4 regions of the Neobacillus sp. PVCKKU3 genome follow, and region 4 is predicted to be linked to each of the others. Evidence: riboswitches for the same ligand, from Rfam matches in the RefSeq annotation. Region 4 holds a riboswitch; each other region holds the start of a gene.
The links. A riboswitch is a leader RNA that binds a small molecule or an ion and turns the genes downstream of it on or off. The one in region 4 is predicted to bind cyclic di-GMP.

Region 1: another riboswitch for cyclic di-GMP. It lies ahead of ACNQGS_RS03680 (PxKF domain-containing protein); the one in region 4 lies ahead of flgB (flagellar basal body rod protein FlgB).
Region 2: another riboswitch for cyclic di-GMP. It lies ahead of ACNQGS_RS08550 (Flp family type IVb pilin); the one in region 4 lies ahead of flgB (flagellar basal body rod protein FlgB).
Region 3: another riboswitch for cyclic di-GMP. It lies ahead of ACNQGS_RS21860 (hypothetical protein); the one in region 4 lies ahead of flgB (flagellar basal body rod protein FlgB).

Annotation. Positions count from the first base shown of each region.
Region 1 covers NZ_JBLVQN010000003.1:158,877-163,070, reverse strand. Annotated here, with positions in the region: gene ACNQGS_RS03690 (helix-turn-helix domain-containing protein) at 23-361, opposite strand; gene ACNQGS_RS03685 (ImmA/IrrE family metallo-endopeptidase) at 378-1,313, opposite strand; cyclic di-GMP riboswitch class II at 1,856-1,940, shown strand; gene ACNQGS_RS03680 (PxKF domain-containing protein) at 1,965-3,977, shown strand; gene ACNQGS_RS03675 (DUF4023 domain-containing protein) at 4,169-4,194, opposite strand, start outside.
Region 2 covers NZ_JBLVQN010000009.1:123,908-128,101, forward strand. Annotated here, with positions in the region: gene cpaB (Flp pilus assembly protein CpaB) at 1-267, opposite strand, end outside; gene ACNQGS_RS08535 (pilus assembly protein TadG-related protein) at 283-1,188, opposite strand; gene ACNQGS_RS08540 (TadE/TadG family type IV pilus assembly protein) at 1,191-1,571, opposite strand; gene ACNQGS_RS08545 (A24 family peptidase) at 1,571-2,071, opposite strand; gene ACNQGS_RS08550 (Flp family type IVb pilin) at 2,159-2,347, opposite strand; cyclic di-GMP riboswitch class I at 2,430-2,515, opposite strand; gene ACNQGS_RS08555 (DUF192 domain-containing protein) at 2,752-3,090, shown strand; gene ACNQGS_RS08560 (CBS domain-containing protein) at 3,203-3,637, opposite strand; gene ACNQGS_RS08565 (hypothetical protein) at 3,767-4,129, opposite strand; gene ACNQGS_RS08570 (hypothetical protein) at 4,146-4,194, opposite strand, start outside.
Region 3 covers NZ_JBLVQN010000038.1:5,585-9,778, reverse strand. Annotated here, with positions in the region: gene lipP1 (LipP1 family hormone-sensitive lipase) at 1-513, shown strand, start outside; gene ACNQGS_RS21865 (metallophosphoesterase family protein) at 847-2,064, shown strand; cyclic di-GMP riboswitch class I at 2,217-2,300, shown strand; gene ACNQGS_RS21860 (hypothetical protein) at 2,330-2,545, shown strand; gene ACNQGS_RS21855 (TIGR03943 family putative permease subunit) at 2,635-3,501, opposite strand; gene ACNQGS_RS21850 (permease) at 3,515-4,194, opposite strand, start outside.
Region 4 covers NZ_JBLVQN010000015.1:94,644-98,837, reverse strand. Annotated here, with positions in the region: gene fliF (flagellar basal-body MS-ring/collar protein FliF) at 1-1,308, opposite strand, end outside; gene fliE (flagellar hook-basal body complex protein FliE) at 1,447-1,746, opposite strand; gene flgC (flagellar basal body rod protein FlgC) at 1,760-2,206, opposite strand; gene flgB (flagellar basal body rod protein FlgB) at 2,217-2,606, opposite strand; cyclic di-GMP riboswitch class I at 2,709-2,796, opposite strand; gene fliS (flagellar export chaperone FliS) at 2,915-3,292, opposite strand; gene fliT (flagellar protein FliT) at 3,310-3,663, opposite strand; gene fliD (flagellar filament capping protein FliD) at 3,667-4,194, opposite strand, start outside.

The sequences.
Region 1 (4,194 bases), on a different contig from region 4:
GGTAGAAACCACCCCTTTGGGTCTAATGGAACAATTTCGAAAAAATACTTTTTAGCGAATTCCCTTTTTTAAAATAAATATCTTCCCGCACCTTTTCATTAATTGCCTGCCAAAGCATGATTTCTACGTCCGAGAGCTGCTTGGATTCCGCCTCTTTTAGGAAAGCGGCAAAATAGTCTAACGGCACTCCGTAAAATCTTGAAATATCCGCCATGATCTCAAACGAAACAGACTTACGATCCCCTTTTTCAAGCATGCTTAAATATTGAAGGGTGATTCCAGTCCCCTTTGCAACTTCTTCAAGTCGTAAATTTCTTTCTAACCTTAATCTTCTTAACTCATGCCCCAATGGAGTGGCCATAATATACCCCCTTCCCCTACTCTATTTCCGAGCTGTATTTAATCGTTATGATATAGTACCAGCTAACTGCGGCTTCAAATAATGTGATAATAAGTTCCTCTGATTTTCTTGGAATTTTAAAATACCTTTGTATTTGATAATGAAGCAGCTCGTGAAAAATAGTTTGTAATTGCTCAGGGTAATCCATTTTTTCGTCGATGATAATTATTTTTTTCTTAGGATAATAAACACCCTTTATATCTTTCAAATCCATAAAAACAATAGGGATGTCATATTTTCTCATTATCTTCTTCGTTAATAAATTGATCTGGGATTGATTAATCGAAATAAACTGCTTATGCAGGTATCCAATGATCGTATAGTAGGTTAGAAACAGAATAAGTACCAGATTAACCTCAAGCTGATTGAAGAAAGATAGTATAGGGAATATAACAGCTACTTCAAACATCATAGGTCCAAACCGGTCCAAAAATAGCTTACTAGATGCTGTCCCAGTCTCTAAATACACATAGACATATTTCAAAACTATGCTTAGAGTCAACATAAGCAGTAAAGTTAGATACCGAGCAAAATAAGTCTTGTCACTATAAACATTATAAATCTCGTTGCAGATAATGATAGTGATAATATACATGGTGAGCAAGGATATCCTGGATTGAATGCTGCCTCTTTTTTGAATGAAGCTAGCAACGAAACAATCAACAAGCAAATAAATGAAACCGTAAACAATGGAGAAACGGTCAAATATGATTAATGATAATATGACATGAAAAAAGGAATAGTCGAAACCGGAAAAAACCTTCAGATTAATTTGGTCAAACAGGACCATAATGCAAAGAAAGAAAACAATATTCCATTCCAGCTCTTCGGGGAAAACAATAAATAAATCTGTCAAAACTATGGAAGGAATCATGAAGAACAAATAGATATGATGCCGCCCGAAATGTTTCATGACGATTCTCCTATTAAGCCGTAATTTTATTCCGTTTTTTATTATGTTACTTGAGAAAATTTACAATTTAAATAATTATTTTTCTACAAAGGAATAAAATTTTGACGGATCTTGTCATTCGAAAAACATTCAATTCCACTATCGTTTAATATATTCTTAATATAGAAGGGTGTAAAATTCTAACTTTATTTTCCTCCTATCTTTTAAACGCACTAACTAAGGTTAGTGCACTTTTTTTCTGTATCCAGCATATTAATAAACCGTTTGTGCGGTTTTCTCACAAATTATTTATAAAAATATATATTCCACTATTGTTGAAGTTATTTACTTTTAATCAAACTTACTTAGTTTTGCTGATTTTGTCGAAAATCAGTTGGGTAATGTCGAAGGGAAAAAATACCTATAAACTATAGTTTAAATTATAATATTTTCATAGATATTTAGTTCTATATACTGAACGAACCCTATGAAGGTGATATCGATATAGGGGGTTAATGGGAAGAGGGTGAGCTATGGAAATTATAACTTCAGGTGATACTTTTAATTTTTTGGGAAGCGATGATATATAACCGGCAATCTGGACACTTAGGTTATATGGAGTTAGTAGTGTAACCGGCCCTCTTAATCATTATTTAAGAGGAGAGAAAAGTTATGGAGAAAATTAGCTTTATAAATGTATTAAGCAAAAAAGCCCTAAGCGCAGTTACTGCGTTGGCAATTTCAGGTCTTGTCCCAACAGGTTTTGCTTTGGCAGGTGAACTTGAGATTACTACCTCTGAATTAGTTGCATCATCCACTAATGTATCTGTTGAGCAAGGAGCAACCCAATCTTTTAATCTTATTGTAAGTTCGGATGGTAATATGACTAATGCAGACGTTAAATTACCTACAAACTTTACAATTGCTGCAAATGGGAGTATTACTACTAGCAATTTAGTTACAGTAAACCTAGCTGGCAAAGATAGTTCTAAAAATGTTCCTGCAACTATTCAAGTTGATCCTACCTTACAACCAGGAACATATTCATTTACCTTTAATAGTACTAATGTTGTCATCACTAATAACAATCAACAAGGAGCAAGCCTAGAAAATAAATTTGGTGACACCATTAAATTTGTTGTAACCAAGAAACAAGTACTAGATACAACTGCTCCAGTAGTCACTGCTACTCCTGATAGAGCTGCAAACACTAATGGCTGGTATAACCAAAATGTAACAGTTAATTTCTCCGCTGTAGATGAAGAAGGTGGATCTGGTCTTTTACCAGGCTCAGTATCTGCACCTGTTATAGTTTCTGAAGACGGAACTCATACTATCACTGGTACAGCTAGTGATATAGCTGGAAATATAGGTACTTCTGCACCAATTACAATAAATTTTGATAAAACAAAACCTATGATTTCAGGAAGCACTGACAAAGTGGCTAATTCTGATGGTTGGTATAATCAGGATGTAACAGTTAGTTTTGATGCTCAAGATGCATTATCTGGTTTAGCAAGTGTAACAGACAATAAAACTCTTGGTGAAGGTGCAGGCCAATCTGTTACTGGTACTGCGACTGATAAGGCTGGCAATAGTGAATCAGCAACGGTTTCTGGTATCAATATTGATAAAACAAAACCTACAATATCAGGTAGCCCTGACAGAGCAGCAAATTCATCTGGTTGGTATAATGGAGATGTTACAGTAAGCTTTACAGCAGACGATGCATTATCTGGTTTAGCAAGTGTAACCGGCAATAAAACTCTTGGTGAAGGCGCAGGCCAATCTGTCACTGGTACTGCGACTGATAAGGCTGGCAATAGTGAATCAGCAACGGTTTCTGGTATTAATATTGATAAAACTGCTCCAACAATTTCAGGTAGCCCTGATAGGAAAGCTAACTCAAACGGTTGGTATAATGATGACGTAGTTGTTACATTTGCTGCAAATGATAACTTATCTGGTGTAGCAAGTTTCACACAACCTGTTACCCTTAGTGAAGAAGGTTTAAACAAATCTGCTACTGGTACTGCAACAGATAAGGCAGGGAATACTAGTGCTCAAGTAACTGTATTTGGTTTAAAAATTGATAAAACAAAACCTGTCATTACTATTGGCGGCCTTACTCTTGAAAACGATGGAGTTGTATCAAACATTGGTACTTTTACGCTTAACCAACTTGCTACATGGTCTGCATCAGATGCATTATCTGGTCTTGCAACTGAAGGAAGCGGTACACTAAATACGGCAACAGCTGGTTTACACACTGTTGAGTTAACAGCAACAGACAGGGCTGGAAATATATTCAATAAGACAATCATATATAACGTTGCCTACAATTTTGGTGGGGTTCTTCAACCAATTATCAATGGTTCAAGCGTGTTCAAGGCAGGCAGCACTATCCCTGTTAAATTCCAATTGACCGATTCTCAAGGAGCATTTGTCTCAACTGCAAATGCAACCATTTCGTTTACAAAAATAACCGATGTAGCTTTAGGTACTGAATTATCGGTAGGTGTCAACAGTACACCTAATACAGGAGATGCGTTTAGATATGACCCAACATCAAATCAGTATATCTACAACTTAAGTACTAAGGGCTTATCAAATGGTTCTTACTATGTCTCTATTAATCTCCATGATGGATCTGATGTTAAAAAAGTGTATTTTAGTTTAAAATAAATAAAGGTGGCCGAGGAAATTAGTAGTCCTCGGCTATTAATATGCTCTATAGATAATGTAAGAAATACTAGCGCCTATCGATAGGTAACGCTATGATATGATACTTATGATTTATAATTAGAAAATTGGGAAAATAATTATTTTAGTGGGCAGTAAGGAGGGTTTTAAGTTAAAGTTCCTCCTTACTGCCTTTAATGTGTCTTATTCGGCAATTTCT
Region 2 (4,194 bases), on a different contig from region 4:
ATCGACATAAGAGCCAGGTTTGACAAAGCCGGAAACACTTTGAACCTCCGTGACCGCAATCGATAAGGCTCTTTTTCCAGAAGCGATCCCTAATCCTGTATCATCTACAGCCTCTTCTATCGGTTTTGAATCGTTCTTTTCTTGTTTAGTCGTATTGGCTAGTTCCGCCTGTTTATTATTTCCTTGAGCAGATGTTGCCACATAGAAGAAAATGGACATCAGCAAGCCAAATACAATGGCTAACATCCATATTTTTTTTGTATTCATTTCCATCCCCTGTCTTTAGCGAATAAGTTTATAACTATAAGTTCCATACCCAGTCTGATTACCGGATGGTTCCCCAGTATAGGTTCGTTCAATAAACCTGCCTGTTACGACTGCTCCCTCACTTGTGGAAGACACACTTTCTAGAAAGAACGACCCAAAGCCAACAATCTTAACTTGTTTTATTTGATTTTGATCTGTTTGAACCGGCTGATAAATCGGAACAAGCACAACTCTCGTACAGCCTTTAGGATAATTCAGATAGGTGGCATTGGGACAAAGTGAAATGCGTTGATTAATAGCACGTGTGGTCGGACCAGCTAATTGTCCTGTTTGCGTGTTTAGAGTCGAGCCAACCTTCAGGTCAAATTGGTATCCGCTCTTTAAGTCCGTTTCATAGTCCTTTGCACCAGGACCCGTTAAGGCTATAGCACCGAAATTCCCATTCGCGGAATCGCTGACTTTTAACGTTTGAAGTGAGCCAAACATTAAATCGGTCGAAGGTTGCACCCCTAAAGGAATGGCACCTTTTCCTGATGCCAATGGCAGCAAGGCTACCTTTCCTTTGGCTTGGATGATTGGCTCTTCCAGGCCTAATGCCTTTGCAAAATAGAAGGTCCCTTTTTTACTGCCGGTTACTTCAATCACTGTGTTCGTTTCATTTGTATTAGTATAAAAATTGACCGGATTTTCATTGTTCAGTTGAATGGTCTTGGTAATCTCTTCTTTAGATTTGGAAATATAATTTGGAAGCTCCTGAGCACCCGCTAATGCCGATGCATCTACAATGTTTTGGAGCCTGCTCTTATCAAGATAAAGAGACCCGACATCAATTACCAAGGCCAGTAATGCGATAAACATCGTCATCGCTAATGCAACAATGACGCTGACAGAGCCCTTCTCATGTTTAAAAAAGTTCCTCATTATCATTCCACCCTCATCACGGTTTTAGCCTTTACCTTTAGAGGATCAGGCAAAAGCTCCTTCAAAATGGGAATGGAAAACGAAATGGGGTAGGACAAAGTCGCGGATACATACACTCCCCTAGTGCGATTAGAACTGGCTGGGGTAATCTCTACTAGAACTTGATTGGGATCAAGGGATGGAGCCGCATCTTTCGCCGTTTGAATGATCTTGGTATCCGTTTCACCTAAACTTGCGATTCTGGCCGCTTCACGGCTGGCATGATCAAGGGTAAGATAGGCATGAAAAATACGTCCGAAATCAATAATCGTAAACAAAATAATCATTAGTAAGGTTAAGGAAATGGCTAATTCAACGGTTGCCTGTCCCTTTTCAGATTTCATCACAGCAATTCCACTCCGTAAAAGCATACTGTTCCTAAAACAATCGCTACCCCATATGGGAACGCATGGTGGTATTCGTCTTTATTTAATCCGTCCAATGTTTTAAGCTGCGCTGAAAGAAAGATTCGTTTTAGGGAACTTATTAATTCTTTATTTTTGATTAGGATCAGAACGGAAATAATCCCGCCAATAATGGCCACATACAAAAATGACCCAAACACAAAACTGGCCCCTTTTAATGCGCCAATCGCCATTAAAAGCTTGACATCTCCAGCCGCCATTCCGCCTAATAAGTAAGGAATCACCAATAAAGCAAAGCCGGCTAATAAACCAAAGCCACTAAATTGGAATCCATTCCATCCATCTGAAACAGAATGAAAAATTAAGCCCAATATCATGGCAGGAAATGTGACCATGTTTAAGATTCTTCTGCTTTTAAGATCTGTAATAAATGAGATAACTAAGATGGAAAATAGGATAATACTCGTCAAAAGCTTCACCTCGAAAAAAATCCTACTTTCTAGGTTTGAAAAGAAAGTAGGATTTTAATATTGTTACACTCGGGAATTATTTATGATGGAAAGTAATTATTCAGCGGAAGTTGGTGTTGCGCCAAAAACATTATCTTTAACTGCTTTGATTTTAGCAACTAACGAGTCACCGAATGCTCCAAAAGCAGCAATTGCACCAATGGCAATGACTCCTAAAATTAGACCATATTCAGTCATACCTTGACCTTTTTCTTCTGTAATAAATTTCTTCATTTGGTTCATCATATTAATGAGACCACCCTTCTTCTTTTTTTATATTTTTGACATAAAACTTCCTATGCCCGAAGAATGGAGCTATGTACCCATTTTCGGCAACTGGCTGGCATATCGTCTACCGATGAAGCCCCTATAGTTTTGCGTCCCAGAGTTTCCTCTAGTTTGCCTTTTTCACAATAGAAGAACCAACGCCGACACTATAACCGTCATCTTGCTTGTGTCGAAATCTGTCGTGGTTTGTATGGTCATATTATCACGGTATTTTGGTCTACAACAACGATGAATTATTCCCTTATTTACATTTAATTGGAAATCTTGTAGCTATAATGTTCTATTTATTTAATATAAAATAAAACAGATATTCGAACGAACATGGGTAAGTTTAATTATTTTTTGAAATGGTCGTGTTTAGCATGAAATTAATGACAAAAAATGGGGTACGTGATGTACCCATTACAGTTATAAAATACACTACGTTTTGGAAAAGGTTTAAAGGTTTAATGTTTAAAATGAAGCCGATTGTAGATAAGGCCATTCTCCTTTCTCCGTGTAATTCCATTCATATGTTTTTCATGTTTTTCTCGATTGATGTTATCTTTATGGATGACCAAAATAAAATTCTTCATCTAAAAGAACATGTAAAACCTTGGACCGTTATTTTCCCTATTAAAAATGCAAAATCAACTTTAGAGTTACCAGCAGGGACTATTTCAAGGTATTCTATTAAAATTGGGGATCTGATTATACCCTAAAATGTCTACCCTATAATAAAAACAGAGTAAGGGAAATTTCCCATACTCTGTTTTTATTTAATGGATTGGCACAGACCCAGGTCTGGATCTGTGCTTTTAAAAGTATCCCTTACTATTGTTGCGGTGCAGAAGGAGTTGAAATACTTTGTAATGCCTCTTCTGCCTCGTTAGCATATTGATTTTGTACGGCTAAATCACCTAAAGCAACCATTCCTACGATTTGTCCATTTTCGACTACCGGCAGTCGGCGTATTTGCTGCTCTGCCATTAAATCTGCTGCCTGATGAACATCCATATCAGGTGTACCTTGTACAATTTGCTGTGCCGTCATGACTTCAGATACTGGTGTTTGTGCATCTTCACCTTGAGCTGTCGTACGAAGGGTAATATCTCGATCTGTTACAATTCCAACAATTTGTTTGCTGTTATTTACTACTGGGATCGCTCCGATATTATATTCGCTCATTAACGCTGCAGCTTCCTGTACGGTTTGTGTTTCCTTAACTGTAACAACATTTGATGTCATAATGTCTCTTAATTGTGCCATGAAACTTCCTCCAATCCTATTTACACCTTTATAGGATAGGGAACTTTGGCGATATTATTTATGGAAGTTTTTTCAAATAATAGTTGTACAGCTTTTTAAATGACCGAGGGCTGACATCAAGATTCTAAATCAGAAGGAATTGGGTTCATCTTTGACAGAATGATTACTTTTTTCCTCATTCTCATCATCCATTTCTTCAATATGAAGCTCTGAATTTAACATCTCTTGTTGAATCTTATCTAATGCCTGTCCATTTTGTTGTTGTTCCAATAAATCATAATGGAATATATCACTGATCGCATTCTCATCGATTGAGGCTATAATTTCGTGGATATCGTTATGATCACCGGTTATCGAGCCAAATCCTTGGGTTTGTTTTTTATAATTGACAAAACCGCTTGGAAGATTGTTTCCAAGATTAACACAGGATGCACCTTCTACCGTTCCGATTGAAATCGATCCAATAAAAAAAGCGGGGGAAAAACGTTTCAATATCAACATCCCTTCCCTAATTCATGGTATAAGACACTGGCTTTCCATTTATGTTTATTTGAATG
Region 3 (4,194 bases), on a different contig from region 4:
GTAGACCCTGAGCGTATTGCAGTAGGAGGTGATAGTGCTGGCGGAAACCTTGCAGCAGTTGTGGCCTTAATGGCTCGTGAACAGGGAGGCCCTTCATTTGCCTATCAAATGCTTATCTATCCTGTTACCAATCACGCTTATGACACGGACTCTTATCGTGATAATGCCGAGGGTTATTTTTTAACAAAAAATACAATGGTCTGGTTCTGGAATCATTATCTTCGTAATGAAGAGGATGGCCAAAATCCGTATGCTTCGCCATTATTGGCAGAGGACTTAAGCGGACTTCCGCCAGCGCTGGTGATTACGGCAGGCTTTGACCCGTTACGCGATGAAGGGGAAGCCTATGCGGAACGGCTGAAATCAGCAGGCGTACCGGTGGAAGCGACACGCTATGACGGAATGATTCACGGTTTCTTCTGGATGCCAGGGGTGTTAGCGGAGGCGCATAACGCCATCAACCAGGCAGCCAATGCCTTGAAGGATGCATTTAATGCTATAAAAACTAGATAGATATATTGCAGATTTTTAGGAGGCTAAATCAAAACAGGAAGGATATATTTAACCATTGTAAAATTGACCTTAAAATAATCAACTGAAAACAGGGTGGTCCTACCAGTGGCTACTCTGTTTTTCTATTAGCACCTAAATTTTGGTGTGATTTTTTACGATTCTTTTTAATGTATTTTTCATAATCATTAGATGGATTATCTTTGTCTAGAATTCTTTACCAATTTATAATCAACAATTTACATAACCTATACAGAGAATTAAAATCTCCTTGCTATGTTATTAATAGATATATTTTTTAAACTGTGAACTTAAAAAACTAGAGGAGGTTTTGTTATGAGTAATCTGGATTCACAAAAAGAAATGGACAGAAGGAAATTTATCAAAATCGGAGGTATAGGTACACTTGCATTAACACTCGGAGCAGCTGGCCTTCCAAAAGATTTGTTTACTGGGACAGCTTATGCTGAATTAAATGATGATATGAAGCTTCAATTTAATCCAGACGGCAAATTCAAGATTGTTCAGTTTAATGATACACAGGATGATGAAAATATTGACCGCCGTACCATACAACTGATGGAAAAGGTCCTTGATACAGAGAAACCGGATTTTGTAGTCCTTAACGGAGACAACATCACTGGGGGCTGTGACACTCCTAGCGAAATGAAACAAGCCATCAACAATGTGGCCCAGCCGATGGAGCAAAGAGGGATTAAGTGGGCCATTACATACGGAAATCATGATGAGGATTCCACTCCAAAAAGCGGCCTAAATGAGGAAGATATGCTGGGCATTTATATGTCTTACCGATACAATATGAACACACCTGGGGTAAAAGACGTTACAGGTACGGGTAACATGAATCTTCTTATCAAAAATTCAAAAGGGACAGATGCAGCGTTCAACCTCTGGCTGCTTGACAGTGGAAGATATGCCCCTCAAACGATTGCGGGTCAAGATTTTCAAGGATACCCAACCTGGGACTGGCTCCGTATGAACCAAGTCAGCTGGTATTATGAGACGTCAAAAAAACTGGAACAGCAATGGGGTCATAAAGTTCCATCGCTAGTATTTATTCATATACCGCTTTGGGAGCACAGATTTATGTGGTTTGGAAGTGTTGACGGAAGAACGGATGCCCATCACGCAAAGGCCTTGATTAAACACAATATTGTGGGTGAAAGAAATGAAGAGGAATGCCCGGGTCCAATCAACAGCGGAATGTTTTCAGCAATGCTAGAAAGAGGGGATGTCAAAGGGGTCTTCTGTGGACACGACCATGTCAATACTTATATGGGTAATTATTATGGAATCTTGCTTGGCTATTCAGGCAGCACAGGTTTTGGCGCATACGGCCTACCAGGGGCTGACCGAAATAGATTGCGCGGTGCCCGAGTTTTCAATTTAGATGAAAACACGAAGGACGTTCTTGTGGAAACTCATATGGTGTTTGCTAAAGATTATGGCATCGATTTGACTGCCAATGACCAAAGTACTGCGCCTGCACCAATAGATGAAAGCAAAAAGAAAGAAAAAGTAATCAAAAGCTAATTTTAAGATGATGCATAGGGACGGTTCTCGCGCCTCAATTTCTAGCAAAAATGAGGCATAAGAACCGTCCCCATGCATCTTCCCATGAATCTTTATAATTTTTGTTATGTAATATTTGAAAAAATTGTAATATAATATAAATAATTAGTTTATTTAGATAAAGGCAAACTTCTCGAAAGAGTGGGACGCAAAGCTACAGGTCTAAGGTTTGAAACTATGATGGCTGAGCTGCCTAAAATAGTATATATTTTAGGGGGATTTCATTTTGACTACATATGTTTATGACAACGAACTTGAAATGGATGTGGTGGAACTTAGTGATGAAAATATTATAGAGGGGTACATAACAGCTTTACTAAAAATGGCCGACAAAAATTATAAATTCTTAGAAAAAGAATTGTTGAAAAGAAGGTTATTTTTGGTTGCCTTAGAACGTTACGATACAAGAAAGGTGTTATTCCATTCTGGCTTTGCTGACTAGGGTTCATCTAAAAAAGGGCAACTCTAGAAGCCACTTGAAAAAGAAAGCTCCATGGACTTTTTAAAGTGCTTGGAGCTTTCTTTTTTATTTTAAAAACTATTCCTATAAACATAAGCATCTTTCGGCTGCTCGATGATTTTATAATCCGTTACTTTTAAAATAGGAATTTTCATTTTAAAAGGCTGATAATACATCGTGTCCATCGTTCCTGTTACTTCGTACCACTGATCATTTGGGATGTGGACATTTTCAGGGAATTGAATCATCATTCCGAACACACCAGAGTCGGCAATACAGTGAATAATCCCAAATCGGAATAAGAAGATTTGGTTGCCGTTTAACCCCGGACCGTTATATGAAAAACCCTTCATCGTCATGGTTTTCCCAACAAATTCGCCGGAAAAGTTGTAGATGACTTCCAGACCTTTTAAATAGTCCTCATCTGTTAAGGTAATATGGTCATTTCCTTTATACGATTTGAATTCCTTTTTGACTAAATCCGTAAATGCATCTTGGCCCATAAATTTACTCATGTCGGGATTTAATATTTGGTGCATGCCATAACGGTCGGCCCCGTCCTCTAACGTAGGAAAACTAAATCCTTTGGCATTAACTAATTGTGAATCTAGGGTCGCTACCGGCAAAAACACACCTGTCAAAGCGGGAAGAACAATCATCGTATACGAAACCGTTCTTTTTAGCTTTTTTCCAAAAGAAGGCTTTTTATGGTCATGTGAATGATCGTGATGGCATTCATGACATTCCAATTCTATCTCTGATTTTTTCTCTTTAAAGTACCATCTGATTCCTTCTACAATAGTTAGGAAGAATAGGGCATAAATCATACTGTAGGAAAGAAAGGAATACTTCATATTAATATACTTCGAAATGTTTCCTGATAAATGCAAATAGAAAAACAAGTTGGTAAACAATAATAAAATCACGACGCGAAACATATTCTTCCCTCCTTTACAGTAATAGTGAACCGATAAATACGAATGCTGAAATTAACGAAACAAGCAGGATAACGAATTTTGGCTTAAACGTTCCGAACATCATCAGCAGGTTCTTGATGTCAACCATTGCACCAAACACCAAGAATGTCACAATTGAACTTTGTGAAAATGTGTTTCTGAAAGACGAAGCAACAAACGCATCCGCTTCAGAACAAATTGATAAAATGAACGCCAGCGCCATCATGACAAGAACACCCGCTACTTTGGAATGTCCAAGTGCAGCCAACGTAGAAGTCGGGATAAAGGTTTGCATCGCTGAAGCGATTAACGAACCCATCACCAAGTACTTTCCGACGTGGAAAAATTCATCGATGGTATGAGTGATCACGCTGACCAATTTTTGCTTCGTATTTTGTTTCGAATGGTCATGGACATGACCATGTTCATCGGCATTCAGCCTTAACTGGTTCGTCTTGACCACGAAAGAAAGAACAATCCCGACTAAAATCGAAACCACAATGGCAAACCCGGCACGATACCAAACCATCGTCCAGCTATTGCCAAAGGCGATATACGTTGAAAAAAGAACAATCGGATTGATAATTGGTCCGGTGAGCATAAACGAAATCGCGGCGGGAAGGGCCACACCTTTTTCGACTAATCTTTTCGTAATTGGAACAATTCCACATTCAC
Region 4 (4,194 bases):
AACCTTTTTACCGGCAAATTCTCTTGGGAATACGGTGATGCGGTTGTTGATATCGGCATCCGTTAGCCCCTTATTGTCCTTAATCGCTGTCCGTACTACGTTGGCAATAATATTTCGGATATTATCCTGCGTATCCGCTGTTAAGGATGACGCATTTTTCGGATTCGGCGGTTCCACTCCGACGTTAATGGTCAAATCGTCAATCGTATACGGGCTTTCTACCATTTCCTTTGTAATCCGGTTGAATTCATAGTTGACGCGATTAACTTTTTCCTGGTAGTCATTTTTTCCGCCGCTGCCTTCAGCCGCATAGGCAGGCACATCGCCTTCACCGGTGCCGTCCACTCCGCTTGGAACGGCTCCCGATCCGCTGTAGGATTTCGTGACCTCTTCAACACTAACAGCCATTCCTTTATCGGAATCCGGAAGCGGTTCGACTAAATTCTGCTGCGTCCTCACCTGGTCGAAATTCAGCTTCACAAAGGTCTGGACCAGCACCTTATCCTGTCCGAGCATCGTGCCGAGCATCTGCTGGATGCTGCGCTGAATGTCCGCCTCTACCTTTTGCTTGATCTCTCGTTGGCTTTCATAGCTGTCTACCCCGGCAAAGGCATTATCGCCCGACTGCGGCAAAGACAGAAGCTGGCCATTTTCATCAGTGATGACGATGTTTTCTTCTGGCAGATTAGGAATACTCTTCGATGCTAGATGGTAAAGAGCTTTAATCTGTTGTTTTTCCAATTCGTAACCAGGCTCGAGATCAACAATAATCGATGCGCTCGCTTTCCCTTCCTCCTCCGGCCGAATAAACACGCTGTCCTTCGGAAGAGTAATCATGACCTCCGCATTTTTGACGCCGTTGATTTTCGTCATTAAATTGGCCAGCTGCCCTTGAATGACTTCCCTCTCGATGGCATCAAGCTCGCGGTCGGTTACGCCAAATTTCAAATCCTTTGTCTGCTCCGAAAAACTAATCGGACCGTTCTTTGGATACCCTTCTGCCGCCAGGTTGACGATCAGGTCTGCTGCCTGCTCTTTCGGAACGAGGATTTGTGTGCCATTATTGGACACTTCTATGTCCGTAACCCCCTGCTTTTCCAAGACGGCCTTAATCTCGCCAATTTCCTTTTGACTCAAGCTATTGGCATACAAAGGCACGAGGCTGGGCTTGGAAAAATAAAAAATACCAACGCTGAGAAGGGCCACTACTAAAATAAACGTACCAATATACAATGTTTTATTTTTCTTGCTCGCGTTTTTCCAAAACTGCGAGAGTTTTTCCTTGAAATCATTAAATTTCTGATTCATAAGCCCTCCGCTATGCTAGCCAAAAATCGGCTGCACCTTTAAAACCTGCATTCTTTACATGACTTCCTGATAAGGTGATGCACAAGAACCGTCCCTATGCCTCAGTGAAAAATGATGCACAAGAACCGTCCCCATGCCTCAAACTTGCATTCTCATGATTTCTTGGTAGGCTTCGACTACTTTGTCCCTTACTTGGGTTGTCAGCTGCAGGGCGATTTGTGCTTTTTGTGCAGCTATGGTGACGTCATGGATATTTTTTATTTCACCTGTGGCTATTTTTTCGGACATGTTTTCCGATTGGACAATTGTTTCATTTGCTTTCTGTAAGGCCTCGCTTAACGAGTTCGAAAAAGAGGTGCCTGACACGGAAGCGGGCTGTGCATTTTGAGTTTTTCCCACGATCGATGCTTGCGCCGGAAACAGCTGATCAATTCTCATTCTTTAACACTCCTTATCTGCCAATATCTAAGGCTTTCAGCGACATATTTTTTCCAACATTAAAGGCTGTGATGTTCGCTTCATAGGTACGGGAGGCTGTCATCAGATCGACCATTTCTTTTGTAATGTCCACGTTTGGCATCATCACGTAGCCTTCATTATTGGCATCGGGATGGGTCGGGTCATAAACCGGCCGAAACGGAGTCTTGTCTTCTACGATTCTTGTAACCTTGACCCCATTTGAATTCATTTCATTTTGCAAGAATTGGCTGAATGGGGTCCCTCCCGTCCCATTCGCTTGCACCTCGACCATCTTCCGCCGGTAAGGCATCCAGACCCCATCCACCAATTGGCCCCGGGTGGTCGTAGCATTGGCGATGTTGGAGGAGATTGTATCCATTTTTAAGCGCTGGGCAGTTAGGGCTGAAGAACTAATATTTAAGGGTTGGAACATCGACATTATGAATCACCTACCTGCTCTTAATTGCTGTTTTGAGTAAATTGAATTCTTCGCTTATCTGGTATGATAATGTTTGGTACCAAATCGAGTTTTTGGTCAACTCCGTCATCTCACTATCCATATCCACCCCATTGCCGCTATTTTGCATGATAGTAGGTTCCTGGGTCACCAAAGGCTTGCTTGAAGCAGCTATGCCGATTGGGATATGCTTGGCATTGGTTCTCTTCCCGTCAAAGCCAGCACCGGAAAGTTCTTGTTTTAAAATGTCTTCAAAAATAACCTTTTGGGGTTTATAGTTTGGGGTGTTCACATTGGCGATATTATTGGAAATGGCATTATGTCTTAACACAGAGGCATCTAAAGCACGTTGGACGAGATTAATATTTTGAAGCATCGACATGGATCAGCTCTCCTATCAAATATTCAGAATACTCAAATTTTAGTTTTTGGGACATAAAAAAGACCATTCCGAAGAATAGTCTAATAGGGTAAACTATGACTCTTCGGCAACTGGCTGGCGTAATCCCTTCGGATCCTTAGCCCCTATAGCTTTGCGTCGCTGGGTTTCCCCAGGTTTGCTATTATCGGATTGTATTTGTCGATTTTTGGAAATTATATTGTCGAATTTTTCCTACAAAAATAATAATACAATGGTTTTAGTAATCTGACAACAAAATTAATTAAAAAGGCCTACTTAACTTAAATTAGTTAAGCAGGCCGTACTATTTTCAGTGCTTCTTTCCAGGTATCCTGCAGTTCTGTTAACATTTTTTCCACTTCAACTAACAGTTGCTCTTCCTTTTTGATATTCGCCTCTATTAACTTTTCCTTCATGTAATCATAAAGTACTATGAAAGATTTTGAGATTTCGATATCCATATTCAGGGTAACCATTAATTCAGTGACAATTTTTTGAGCCCGCTGGATACGGTCATTAGCCCTTTGCCAGTCTTTTTTCTCCATTGCCATTCTGGCCTGAAGGATAAATTTAATCGCCCCGGTATATAACAAAAGGGGCAGCTCTTCTTTTTTCGCATATAGTACTTGATTATTTTCGTAGGATTGATAGGCATTATTCAGAGCCATCATCTCACACCTTTCCCTTATTTTCGCTTGTCGTAAAAAATTCCGCTTACCGCTGCCGCAGTTGGTTCCCCGTACTGCTGTTTGATTGTTTTCTCTTTTTGTAGAGAACCAATCGCCGCAAGAATCTTTTGCTTGGCCCTAGTTAATTTTTCCTGAAGCTTTCGTTCTAACGGGTGAATGCGCCGGAGCTCTTCCTTGATGGCTTCGCTCATGAGGATGGCGCCGTTACGTTGATCTAGCTCGTTTACTTTCTCAATGCACTGGTCTCGTTCTTGGAGCAGCTGTTCTATAAGTTCTACTTCATTCGTTTCTAGTAGATTGCTTGTCAGCTGATAGTAATCTTTTAAAAACTGCTCTTTTTGTTTCTCCATCGATTACATTCCACCACCCATTTGCTGCATCAGCCAGCTGCTTTGCGTATTCGATTTCTGGATGGCCTGCTCCATCGCCGTGAACTGCTTCCAGTAATAGCTTTCCTTTGTCTGCAGGCGTTTCTCCCAGGAATCAATTTGTTCATCCAGCCTCTTTAACGCTTTGGAAAGATAAGTGTCACTCGAATACCCAGCCGTTTTCGTAATATCCTTCATCGTTTCGTTGAGCTGGTCGTACAATCGCCAGGCGATACCGCTGTTTTGAAACTCATCGGCATTGTTAACTGTGTTGTTGGAGGAAGCCCCCATATCGTATTTTTTTGAAAAAAGCTGAGCGACTTGGTCTAGATTATTTTCCAGTGCAGCTTTTAATTTTATTTCATCGATGACGAGCTTGCCATTATCCCGGTAGTTAGTACTTGAGGTGATGCCGATTTCCGCCAGCGTATCGAAGTCACTGTGCATTATGGCAGGGTCCTTGTCACTGACTTTGGAATAGAGGATGGACCGCATTTTGTCGAGAGCGGAGGC